Regions from separate parts of the Candidatus Pantoea multigeneris genome, predicted to be linked through region 2. Evidence: predicted binding sites of a transcription regulator. Region 2 holds the regulator's gene; each other region holds the start of a gene.
What was found. The regulator LexA, encoded in region 2, represses DNA repair genes until DNA is damaged. The targets are predictions, from matches to a motif close to TNCTGTATGTACATACAGNA.
Positions count from the first base shown of each region.

Region 1: the regulator LexA is predicted to act here: its motif matches at 2,545-2,564, upstream of dinG (ATP-dependent DNA helicase DinG).
Region 3: the regulator LexA is predicted to act here: its motif matches at 1,885-1,904, upstream of dinB (DNA polymerase IV).

Region 1 is NZ_VWXF01000001.1:801,889-806,077, forward strand. It holds gene ybiB (DNA-binding protein YbiB) at 1-326, opposite strand, end outside; gene dinG (ATP-dependent DNA helicase DinG) at 376-2,520, opposite strand; gene F3J40_RS03760 (tetratricopeptide repeat protein) at 2,755-3,186, shown strand; gene F3J40_RS03765 (hypothetical protein) at 3,201-4,189, shown strand, end outside.
Region 2 is NZ_VWXF01000005.1:370,205-374,393, reverse strand. It holds gene plsB (glycerol-3-phosphate 1-O-acyltransferase PlsB) at 1-1,393, opposite strand, end outside; gene F3J40_RS14465 (diacylglycerol kinase) at 1,521-1,880, shown strand; gene lexA (transcriptional repressor LexA) at 1,995-2,609, shown strand; gene dinF (MATE family efflux transporter DinF) at 2,711-4,033, shown strand; gene F3J40_RS14450 (CsbD family protein) at 4,183-4,189, shown strand, end outside.
Region 3 is NZ_VWXF01000008.1:189,183-193,371, forward strand. It holds gene F3J40_RS18145 (hypothetical protein) at 1-867, shown strand, start outside; gene dinB (DNA polymerase IV) at 818-1,873, opposite strand; gene dpaA (peptidoglycan meso-diaminopimelic acid protein amidase) at 2,118-2,858, shown strand; gene F3J40_RS18160 (class II glutamine amidotransferase) at 2,829-3,596, opposite strand; gene lpcA (D-sedoheptulose 7-phosphate isomerase) at 3,685-4,189, opposite strand, start outside.

The DNA of each region.
Region 1 (4,189 bases), on a different contig from region 2:
CCAATACGGGACAACAGTAAAGCCAACAGCGGGGTCAGATTGCCCTGACGACGTGCGCCGTTATAACTGGGAATGACAATCGGGACTGGACGCTCAGCAGGGGCTTGCAGGCGCATCATCTGCTGCTGCATCGCCTGGTAAAAGCCCAGCATCTCTTCTTCGCCTTCACCTTTAATACGCAGCGCGATCAGTACCGCGCCCAGCTCCAGGTCGGCCACTTCACCCGCCAGCATCGCCGTATAAAGGGAAAATGCGGTGTCCCGATCGATATCACGCGCATGATTTTTACCGCGCCCGATCTCTTTAATGATTTTGTTCAGTTCCATGATTCGCTTCCAAAAAGGGCCACCCATACTGGTGACAAAGCCTGGGTTGTTAACGCACTTTTTTGCGCGTGCGCGTCTTTTTTACCTCAGCCGAGGGGACCGGTGGCTGCTCAATCGGGAACACCGGCAAGGCCGCCAGTAACCGGCTACCATAATTTTTACTCACCAACCGCCGATCATAAATCACTATCTCACCGAAGCAGTTATGGCTGCGAATGAGACGGCCTACCTGCTGAATCAGCGTAAATGAAGCGCTGGGCAGACTCTGGACTTCAAACGGATAGCGGTTGAGGCTTTTCAGCCACTCACCTTCAGTCAAAATTACCGGACTGTCTATCGGGGGAAAAGCAATTTTATGAATGTGTACCTGTGAAAGCAGTTCGCCCTTGAGATCCAACCCTTCAGCAAAAGATTGCAGCCCCACCAGAATGCTCAGTTGACCCGCCTCAACCCGTTTACGGTGCAGCTCGACCATGCGATAGCGCGGCTGATCGCCCTGCACCAGCATAGAAAGGCGCAGATCGGTTACATGGGTTAAAAACTGCTGCATGGCACGGCCACTGGCAAACAGCACCAAAATGCCTTTGTGTTTCTCCTCCGCCACCTGCTGACGGAAGAAACGTGCCATTTCGGCAATGTGCTCCGCTTCTTGCTGCATCTGCGGCTCGAAGTGCATTTGTGGTATCACCAGTTTGCCCTGATCGACATGACTGAAGGGCGAGTCTAATGCCACAAAACGATCGCCCGCTTTTTCATGCAGGCCTGACATTTCCTGTAAGCGGTTGAAGCTATTTAATGAACGCAAAGTCGCAGATGTCACCACCACGTGCGGGATTTTACGCCACAGTAGTTTTTCCAGCTGATCGCTAACGCGAATTCCGGCACAGTGAAACAGCATATGGGCCTGCCCGTCCCGCACTTCACGGCTCACCCATTTGGAAACAGGCGCATTGGAGGCTTTTTCCATCGCCGCCAGCCGCCAGAGCTTACTCACCGCCTCAAAGCCACCGAAGTGCCGGTTCAGCTGCAATAACGCCCGGTGTAGTCGAACAATATCCACTTTTCCGGTCTGTTCGCCGAGGGCATTGATCAGCCCTTCCGCCAGCCCACGTAAGGCATCACACAGTTTGAACAGCCGGGCGCAGAGCAGCATTAACGCTTCCGGGAGTTCACCCAACACAAAGCGATACTCACCGGGTTGATTACTGGCGGGTAACAGTGGTTGTAACTGCTGACAGGTTTGATCGAGGAGATCGCGCAGTTCATCGCAATGTCCTTTGAGTCGTTCAGGATTGGTGAGCGGCGGCGGTGATTTCGGCCGCAGCTGCGCCATGATGCTCTCCACCAGACGAATAAACAGATCAAGCTGCAGGTTCCACCAGGCTGGGGTAATTTCGGCGCTCATCTCCAGTGCATCACGCGCGACTTCGGGCAGATGATGACCTTCATCCAGCACCAACAGCAGGTTTTTCGGCGGCGGCAAGACCGACTCGCTCTCCAGCGCGGCCATGACCAGCGCATGGTTAGCCACGACCACATCGACCTGCTCTATTTCTCGCCGGGCGACAAAAAACGGGCATTCGCGATACCAGCGGCAATGCGTACCCAGACAACTGGCTTTGTCAGTGGACAGCCGCTGCCACAGGCTGTCGCTAATGGCGATATCCGTGTGATCGCGCAGACCATCCCACGCCCCTTGCGCAAGGGTCTTCGCCAGTTTACCGCACTGGGCCTGCTCTTCTTTGGTGCTGCTCACCGTGTTCTCTTCATCGAGATAGAGCAGCAAATCACCCTGCTGATCGTCATCCGCCGCCAGCGCCGCCAGATTGCGCGGACACACGTAGCGACCACGGCCAAACGCCGCAGTAAAGGTCAGGTCGGGAATGATTTTTTTTAGCAACGGCAGATCTTTGGTGAAGATCTGATCCTGCAACGCCACATTAGCGGTGCTGATCACCAGGCTTTTTTCTTCTGCACGGCTGACCGCAATACCTGGGATGAGATAGGAGAGCGTTTTACCCACGCCGGTTGGTGCTTCGATCGCCAAATGACGACCTTCATCCCCGGCAAGGCTTTTCGCCACTTCGGCGATCATTTGTCGCTGTGGTGGGCGGGGAATAAAGTCAGGCACCTGTTGCTGCAATGCTTTATACCATTGTGCAATCTGGGTTTTTACTGCTGCTGTCAGGGCCATGGTCATCACTGGGTAAGAAAAACAGCCTGTATTTTTACACAGTAGCGGCGCTGGCGTCAGCTTTCGTCTGCATTTTTTCGCGCTGGCTCGAGAATTTCCCCCCGCCAATCACCACGTGTTTTTTTCTCTCTGGTCGTCTGTACTCGCAAAGAAATACACGCCATGTCTGTGAACTTAGCCACGGCAAGATCACACCTACTTTGCGCACTGCAACATCAAAAAAATGGAAAAATAATGAAAAATCATCCACAAAAAGAACAGGACCACCTCCCCCTCCCCGAAGAAGAGTGCGAAGCGGTATACGCACGCGGCTACCAGGCCTTTAATGACCAACACTACGACACGGCTTTCGCCTGTTTTTCATTACTTAGCCTGCTCGCCCCGCAGGAGCCTGCTTACCTGTTTGCTTTGGCCTGTACGTTAAAAATACAAGGTCGCCACCGCGAGGCATTAGTGCTCTACCATCAGTGCCTTGAGCTTAATCCGCAAGATATCTGGAGCTGGTTCCACTCTGGGCAATGTTTTCAAATCCTCCGCGATGTCCCCCGCGCGGTACTTGCCTTTCAGCGAACCGTCCAGGCCAGCTTCCCCCCGGCGATTAACGCAAACTCTGCCGACCTACGTGCTCAGGCCGAAGCACAACTGCTCAGCCTTAATGGCCATTAATTCAGGAGTTCATCATGCCAATCGATCAATTGCCCGGTATTCATGGCACACAAGGTCCCAGTGCGCTCAATCAGACAAATGCCGCATCGTCCGCGCCAGCCACACCGGCCAGCGCAGAAGAGATGGGAATGGCGGCAATAGACAGCAGAAAAGCCCTGTTTGCCAAGCGGGGTAAATATCAGTTCGCACGCTCCCATTCGCTTGATCACAAGACAATGGATGTCACGTCGACCGGTATTCCATTACGCAGGCAGGACGAAGTCCCCTCACCCACCGTCCGGCAAGTGAGTACCGATTCGATTTCTACGGCCACCTCTCAGGCCGATCCCACCAGTCAGGTGGCCGCTTACCGTGCCGAACAGGAGCGATCCACGCAGACAATCAGTACGTTGCAAAAGAACATAGCCCGCAATAGCTTGATCGAAGGTCTTGCCAAGCTCCCCGCCCCCACCGCACAGGTCGTTATGACCATGCTTTCAGCCTCCATGAACGGTTCAGGTTATGGTATGGCGGCGATGGGTGCGGTGAATCTGGCCTCCAACGCCATCGATGCCGCCACTAGCGCCATGCACTACAAAGCCGTATTGCAGGATCAACCCGGCTTAAAAATGGAAGGTAGCTCGATTAAAAATGCCCTTTACTGGCTGGGCAAAAAAAGCGGCATATCTGAAACCCGTGCCATTCAGGTGGCTAACCACGGTGAACCCATTGTGCAGGGGGCGCTTAGTGCGGGGACGCTGGCATCGGTCTATTTTGACAATGCTTCGGTGTTTAGCTATTTCAACGTCGGAGCCAAAGCCACGGCCACTGCCGCGCTGGCGGTGAACCATGCCATTGATCATCTCAACGTGAAGAAAACAGAGATGGCCGAGCAGCTGGTGGCTGAGCAAAGCCATTTAAATACGGCTCATGAGCTAGAACTTGAAGCCGCAAGATATGAAAATCTCATGCGGACCAACCAGCAACTCAGGAGCGATAACAGCGCGCTCCATGAAGAGATAAC
Region 2 (4,189 bases):
GGCCGAGATTACGCAGCTTGCGTAACCCGCGCACCATCTGCAAAAAGCCCTCTTTTTCTTTTACCGCGCCACGCAGTTCTTTGGCGTAAGTCCCGACTTCCATCACATGCTCATAACCGATGTAGATCGGAACCAGTGTGATAGGACGATTGCCGCCACGCAGCATGGCTTGCAGCGTCATAGCCAGCGTACCGGTTTTCGGATCAAGCAGACGGCCCGTGCGTGAGCGTCCTCCCTCAACGAAATACTCCACCGAGTAGCCGCGGCTGAACAGTTCACCCAGGTATTCACGGAACACTGTCGCGTAGAGCTTATTGCCCTTAAAGGTACGGCGAATAAAGAAGGCACCCAGGCGGCGGAAAATCGGGCCGGCTGGCCAGAAGTCCAGATTGACGCCAGCGGCGATGTGCGGCGGCACCAGGCCCTGGTGATAAATGACATACGAAAGCAGCAGGTAATCCATGTGGCTGCGGTGGCACGGCACATAGACAATTTCATGGCCGTCCTGCGCTAACTGCCGGACGCGCTCAGCACCATGCACGTTAATGCCTTGGTAGAGACGGCTCCATGTCCAGCTCATCACACGGTCAGTGAGTTTAATGGCTTCGTATGAGAAGTCAGCCGCGACTTCTTCCATCATTTCTACCGCATTTTGCTGCGCTTTCTCGTGGGAGATTTTTTTGCTACGCGCTTCATCTTCAACCGCTTTTTCAATCGCTTTCGACTGAAGTAGCTTATTGAACAGGTCCTGACGTGCAGGCAAACGCGGCCCAACTGCGGCCAGGCGCTGACGAGCAAAATGAATACGTGCAACGCGTGCCAGTTTATGGGCGATAGATTTATCCGTACCGTGCTGGTTAGCCATGTCGCGCAGCGAAACGGTAGGGGAGAAACGAACAAAGCTGTCTCGACCATGCCGAAGAATAGCGATAAGCTTCTGCAGGCCGTTAAGTACCTGTAAATACGGCGCTTCGTCACCAGGAACCTCGCGGCCTGGTGCGCGGCCAAACATCACAGTGACTGGCAGCATCTGCACGTCCAGTTCCTGATTGCTACGGTGCAGATCCAGGTAGTCGTGGAAGATTTTCACTGACTCCTGATTGGGCACGTAGTAAGGAAACAGCCGTGGTCCGTCATGAATAAATACATGGCGCGGTAGCACCACGCCGTCAATTTCCAGCGCTTCCAGCGGGTCAGGGAGATGGTGCTTCAGACACTGCGAACGCAGCGTCAGCAGGTCCGCCTTAGAATCATAAGGCAGCACATACATCACCGGACGACTGGGATCAATACCATGCTCGGAAACGGGATCTGTAGGGATAGACTTAGTTTTTACCAGCAAAGAGAGTGGTAAATTAAGTAATTTGTAATAGAGTTTACGCCAACCTGACATAGACAACATGAAGCCTCTTGTTAGCAAAGCGCCGCAAGCATAACAGAAAGCGCAGCGAAGATCTGTGGTGGCGCTATACGCAATCCACCCAGACAGTGACGTCAATATTTACAAAGGGTTCCACATTATGGCAAACACCAGTACGGGATTGATCCGTATTTTGCGCGCTGCGCGTTATTCCTGGCAGGGGTTGAATGCCGCCTGGCGACATGAAGCCGCATTCCGTCAGGAAAGTATCGTAGCGATTATCGCTATTATTATCACTTTCTGGCTGGATGTTGATCGGGTTTCCCGTATTTTACTCATCGGTTCCGTGGTGCTGGTCGTGATTATGGAGATCATTAACAGCGCCATTGAAGCCGTTGTTGACCGGGTAAGTGAAGAGCAACATCCCCTGGCAGGACGAGCCAAAGACCTGGGCTCAGCCGCCGTATTGGTCAGCATCCTACTGGCTGTTTTCGTCTGGGTCATGTTGCTTTGGCGCTAACTGCGATAGCGCTTCCAGAACCAGACAAATGGCTGTTTTTTCCTCTGTTTCGGTTCCCATTTATTAGATACCTGTATATACTCACAGCGACTGTATAAACAACCAGGGGGCGGGATGAAAGCGTTAACTACAAGGCAGCAGCAGGTCTATGATCTGATTCGCGACCATATCAACCAGACCGGTATGCCACCGACACGCGCAGAAATTGCCGCGCAGCTCGGGTTCCGCTCACCTAATGCGGCTGAAGAACACCTGAAAGCGCTGGCAAGGAAGGGCGTGATTGAAATCGTTTCCGGTGCATCGCGCGGCATTCGGTTACTTATGGAAGAAGAACAGCCTGAAGGCCTGCCGCTGATTGGACGGGTGGCTGCGGGTGAGCCTCTGTTAGCAGAAGAGCACATCGAAACGCACTATCAGGTCGATCCTGCGCTGTTTAAGCCTTCAGCGGACTTCCTGCTGCGCGTCAGTGGTATGTCAATGAAAGATATAGGTATTATGGATGGTGACCTGCTTGCCGTGCATAAAACCCAGGACGTGCACAACGGCCAGGTCGTCGTGGCGCGTATTGATGAAGAAGTGACCGTAAAGCGCTGGAAGAAGCAGGGCTCAATGGTGTATCTGCTCCCTGAGAACAGCGAATTCAAACCGATTGAAATCGACACTCGCGTACAATCACTGACGGTGGAAGGTCTTGCTGTTGGCATCGTGCGTAACGGTGAATGGATCTAATTCTCTCTGCTCCCTGATTTTCTCTCTGTTGCCGGCGTGTCTTTTCCTCCGGCAACATTGCTTCCTTGCCAAACAACGCCCTCAAAACCATGACACAGCTGATGCGTCTTTTTTCTGCCACTGACCAGCGACTCTGGCGGCTGGCATTACCAATGATTTTGTCCAATATCACCGTGCCGCTGCTTGGCTTAGTCGATACCGCAGTGATAGGGCACCTTAATAGCCCGATCTATCTGGGCGGTGTGGCGATAGGCACGACCATCACCAGCTTTATCTTTATGCTGCTGCTGTTTTTACGCATGAGCACCACCGGGCTGACGGCGCAGGCATTTGGCGCGGGCGATCGTGCGGCACTGGCGCGTGCGCTGATGCAGCCGCTCATGCTGGCTATCGTTGCTGGCGGACTGTTTATTCTGTGCCGTGAGCCCATCACGCAACTGGCGACGCATCTTATTGGCGGCGACGAGGCCGTACTGGAACAGGCGCGGATTTTCATTCATATCCGCTGGCTCAGTGCCCCCGCCACGCTAGCAAATTTGGTGATTCTCGGTTGGTTGCTGGGGGTGCAATATGCGCGAGCACCCGTCATTCTGTTGGTGGTTGGAAACCTGGTTAACCTGTTACTCGATCTCTGGCTGGTCGTCGGACTTGGCTGGCAGGTTGCGGGGGCGGCCACCGCTACCGCGGTCGCGGAGTATGTCACCTTTGCTCTGGGCATCGCACTGGTCTGGCGTGCATTGCGACAAAATCAGATTCCAGCTGCCCTGCTGTGGCAGGGATGGTGGCAGGATGTTTCGCGGCTACTCCGTTTAAACCGCGATATCATGCTGCGCTCTCTGCTACTGCAAATCTGCTTTGCTTCTCTTACCCTGATTGGCGCGCGAATGGGCGCTGAAATCGTGGCCGTGAATGCCGTATTACTGATGTTCCTCACCTTCACCGCCTATGCGTTAGACGGCTTTGCTTACGCGGTAGAAGCGGTATCTGGCCAGGCCTTCGGGGCTAAAGACAGCCAACAGTTGCTACTGGTGTGGCAAGCGGCCTGTCGTCAGGCGGGGATAGTCGCTGCGGCTTTCGCCATTATTTATTGGCTCCTGGGAGATGCCATTATCGCCCATTTGACTACGCTGCCGGGTTTACGTGAGTTAGCCCACCACTTTTTAGGGTGGCAAGCGATTATTCCGCTGGTGGGTGTCTGGTGTTACCTGCTGGATGGTGTTTTTGTCGGTGCAACGCGCGGCAGAGAGATGCGTAATAGCATGGCTCTGGCTGCGCTGGGCTTTATGCTGGCCGTATTACTGACGCCGTGGTTAGGGAACCATGCTCTGTGGCTGGCAATAACGGTTTTCCTCGGCTTGCGTGGTTTAACGCTGTGGATCATCTGGCGTCGGCTGTGGCAGCAGCAGCGTTGGTTCGTCCATTGATCGCCTGTGAACTAGGATAGTTCCCATTATTTCTACCTGTTCCGTATTCATCGCTATAATTAACTTAACTAACGGCAATTAGTCAGTGTTAATCACTACTTTTTACTGATTAATTAAGCGAAACGGCAACCATGACCAGGAGGTCAGTGATGAATA
Region 3 (4,189 bases), on a different contig from region 2:
CTGGCTGGCGTCATCATTACATTAACCACCACTGTCGCACCACAAATGTTGAAGTTCATCACTGCGGATACCAATGTAAAACGAGAGAAGGCATTAGACGAAATTGCTGTAGCAGTGCTGATGGAAGGCGTGGGTTATGCCGCGGGTAAGCTGGCGGCCAAATTCTTTCGCAGTGCAAACAACGCGGTTGAGGCGATAAAAAATAATCCGGCACACCTGTCCAGCCCGGTGAAACTGTTACAGAACAGCGTCAAATCTTCGCTGAACATCCCCCGTAGTCTACTGAATCGCTCAATGTTAAGCCTGGAAAAAATTGATACATCAGAATTTATGGATGAGATCATTCTAAAAATCATGCGTTTTTTGCGGCGATTGAAACTGGACAAAGCTACCCATTCAGGAAGAGAGAGCCCGCTGGAAAACCTGCGACACCTGGAAGACTGGAGCGATTTTGATCTACAAAAAGCCTTTTTTTCGCCTTCTTCACCCCTGATCCCCCAAATAAAGGTGCAAGCCCCTTCCCGTGATACCTCACTCGCCAGCTCGATCAATGAAAATATCCTGAGCCCCAGCGCTACGTATATCGACCTCAACTCACCGGTTTATTCCGTTGCGCCCGCACTCAGAAGACTCTCGCACCAACTGATCCTCTTCCACACCTCTGATTCAGTGAAAATCAGTTCTTTTGCCGCTCGTGCCAGTGAAATTGGTTATTCCGCGGGGCTGAAACCGGTGCTGGAAAAAATTATCCGCCAGTTGATTACTGCTGGATTAAGAAACACGCGTCGGGACAAAGAAGCGCCAGAAAAAAATCAGCTTAGATTGCTAACAACAGCTGTCTCTCCAGATGTGATTCTACCAAAGTAACGTGCAAACCGACTAAGCGCACACCGCGCCCGCCTCTGCGTTCATCCCACGTTCGGCGGGCGACCTCAATCATGTCCTGCTTATTGAGGACTGGCCAGATGTGTTCCTGAGTGGTCTGCTGAAAATCGCTGAATTTTAACTTCACTCCCTGACGTGCTACCTGCTTATCAGGCCGGATCTGCGTCAGGCGGCGATCCAGTTCAGCATAGAGATAGTCGATAATACTCAGACAATCCTCCCAGTGATGAATATCCTCCGCCAGCGTGCGTTCAACCCCAAGGGACTTGCGTTCACGCTCGACCACCACATCACGATCGTCAGTGCCATTACTGCGCTCCCAAAGCACGCGGCCAAATTTACCAAAACGCTTCAGCAGCGTAGCCAGGTCGGCTTGCTGCACATCGCCACAGGTTTTTAACCCCATCTCCTCCAGCTTTTTTGCCGACACTTTGCCCACGCCTGGAATTTTTGCCAGTGGTAACGTCAGCAGAAAATCCGGCATCGCCTGGGGTGTAATGACATATTGTCCATTGGGCTTATTGAGATCGGAGGCAATTTTGGCGAGAAATTTCACCGGTGCCACCCCTGCCGAGGCGGTTAATCCGGTTTCACGATAGATTGTCGCGCGGATCTCCTCCGCGATACGCGTGGCCGACCCTTGGCAGTGTGGGCTGTCACTCACGTCGAGATAAGCTTCATCCAGTGAGAGAGGTTCAATAAAAGCGGTGTAGCGCTGGAAGATGTCGCGAATCTGTGCGGAAGCTTGTTTGTAGGCGTCATAGCGCCCTGGCAACAGGCGTAAATGCGGGCAGAGCTTTAATGCCATACCGGTGGGCATGGCGCTACGTACACCATATTTGCGTGCGGGATAGTTGGCGGTACTGATTACACCACGCCGCTCACGGCTGCCGCCAATCGCAATGGGAATATCACGCAATGAGGGATCATCGCGCATTTCTACCGCAGCAAAAAAGCAGTCCATATCGACGTGAATAATTTTACGCATACCCCCTCCAGCACTGGATAAGTATACAGTTAATCGACGAATCTGCAATCACCCCCCGCACAACGATGAATGTTTACAAAATTGTCGGCGTAATCCCGCCTTCTGGCAGGGAATTTCATCGGCGGCGGCTTGATAAAAAAATAAACAATGATAATGTTGCGCGGCGGATGCGGATATTTCCTATAACGCAGGCAGTGGCGCGCTCTGCGCATGGTTTTTACTATTATTCTAAGGTACACACAGCATGGGCAGAATCGCACTGATGTTTGCGATGATTCTGTTGCCAGCCCTCAGCATGGCAATGACTCCAGATGCGGTTCAAACGAACACGCCAGTGAGCAAAGAACTTAAACAGCAGTTACTGGGTACACCGGTTTATATTCAGATATTTAAGCAGGAGCGCGTGCTGGAACTGTACGGTAAAGTCGGCAGTCAGTACCGTCTGTTAGACACTTATCGCATCTGTAATTTCTCCGGCGGGCTCGGACCAAAGCGCCGCGAAGGGGACTTCAAAAGTCCGGAAGGTTTTTACAGCGTAAAACTCAATCAGTTAAAACCTGATAGCCATTACTATCGTGCGATTAACGTCGGCTTCCCCAATCAGTATGATCGGGATCACAATTACAGCGGTGCCTATCTGATGATCCACGGCGATTGCAAATCCATCGGCTGCTACGCGATGACCAACGCCTATATGGATGAGATCTTTACCTATGTGAATGCCGCACTGCGTAACGGTCAACCGGAAGTCAATATTGCTATCTATCCGTTCCACATGACAGACAGCAATATGAGAAATCATCGCGATTCGACGTACATCAGCTTCTGGCGTGAGCTACAGCCGGGCTATGCCTGGTTTGAAAAATATCACGTGCCGCCCAACGTTGCGGTTAGCAGTGGTCAGTATGTGATGAACAACAGCCCGGTGATTGTCGATCCCGCGGCCGCGTCCAAATCATTCCTGGCGCTCTCCAAGACAGAATAACGCCCACTCACCTGGCATAATCCGCTGCCAGGTTTCATTACTGGTCAGCGGCTGAGTGGCAATCACTGTCACCACATCCTGTGAAGAGGTGTGCCGCTGAAAATCAATCTCCACATCCTGATCCAGTAATCGTGCCTTGCCAAAAGGCGCGCGGCGGGTGATCCAGAACAGATTGGTGGAACAAAACGCCATCAGATAGCGGCCATCCGACAGCAGCATATTAAATACGCCCTTCTGTCGTAGCTCTGCGGCCAACTCACCAATATAACGAAACACCGCGGGCCACTGCCCTGGCGTGCGGGGATAACGCTCCGCCAGCTTATGTAAGATCCAGCAAAATGCCTTCTCACTGTCCGTTTCGCCTACCGGACGGAAGGTGCCCGTATCCAGCGTTTTGTACCCTTTCAACTGGCCGTTGTGGGCATAGGTCCAGTTACGGCCCCAAAGTTCGCGCGTGAAGGGATGGGTATTTTCCAGCGAGACTTCACCCCGGTTGGCCTGACGAATATGCGCCACCACCGAATGTGACTTAATCGGATATTCCTGCACCAGACGCGCAATGGGTGAATTGAAACTCGGGAGCGGATCTTTGAACGTCCGGCAGCCTTTGCCCTCGTAGAAGGTGATCCCCCAGCCATCTTTATGTGGCCCGGTGCCACCACCACGCTGTACCAGCCCGGTGAAACTAAAACAGATATCTGTCGGAACGTTGGCGCTCATTCCGAGCAATTCACACATAGCTTCTGCCTCATTCAAACATCTCCTGCCTGCGCAGGAGATAAAAGTGATTCTCGAATTGACTCACCAAACCCAGCCGCTGGCTGACTTATTTTGCCATCTCTTTTTCAATCAACAACATCAGGATGTGAATCACTTTAATGTGCACTTCCTGGATACGGTCAGCATAGCCAAAGTGCGGCACACGGATTTCAATGTCTGCGGTGCCTGCCATTTTTCCGCCGTCTTTCCCGGTCAGCGTAATGACTTTCATCCCCTGCGCACGTGCCGCTTCAATCGCTTTGATGATGTTTGCTGAGTTACCTGAAGTCGACAGACCCAGCAGCACATCACCGGAACGGCCAACGGCTTCAACATAGCGTGAGAACACATGGTCGTAGCCAAAATCATTACTGACGCAGGAGATATGGCTCACATCCGAGATAGCAATAGCGGGATAGCCAGGGCGGTTTTCGCGATAGCGACCCGTTAACTCCTCGGCAAAGTGCATAGCATCACAGTGAGATCCTCCGTTACCGCACGACAGCACTTTTCCGCCTGCTTTGAAGCTGTCTGCCAGCAATACTGCTGCACGCTGGATGGTATGGATATTT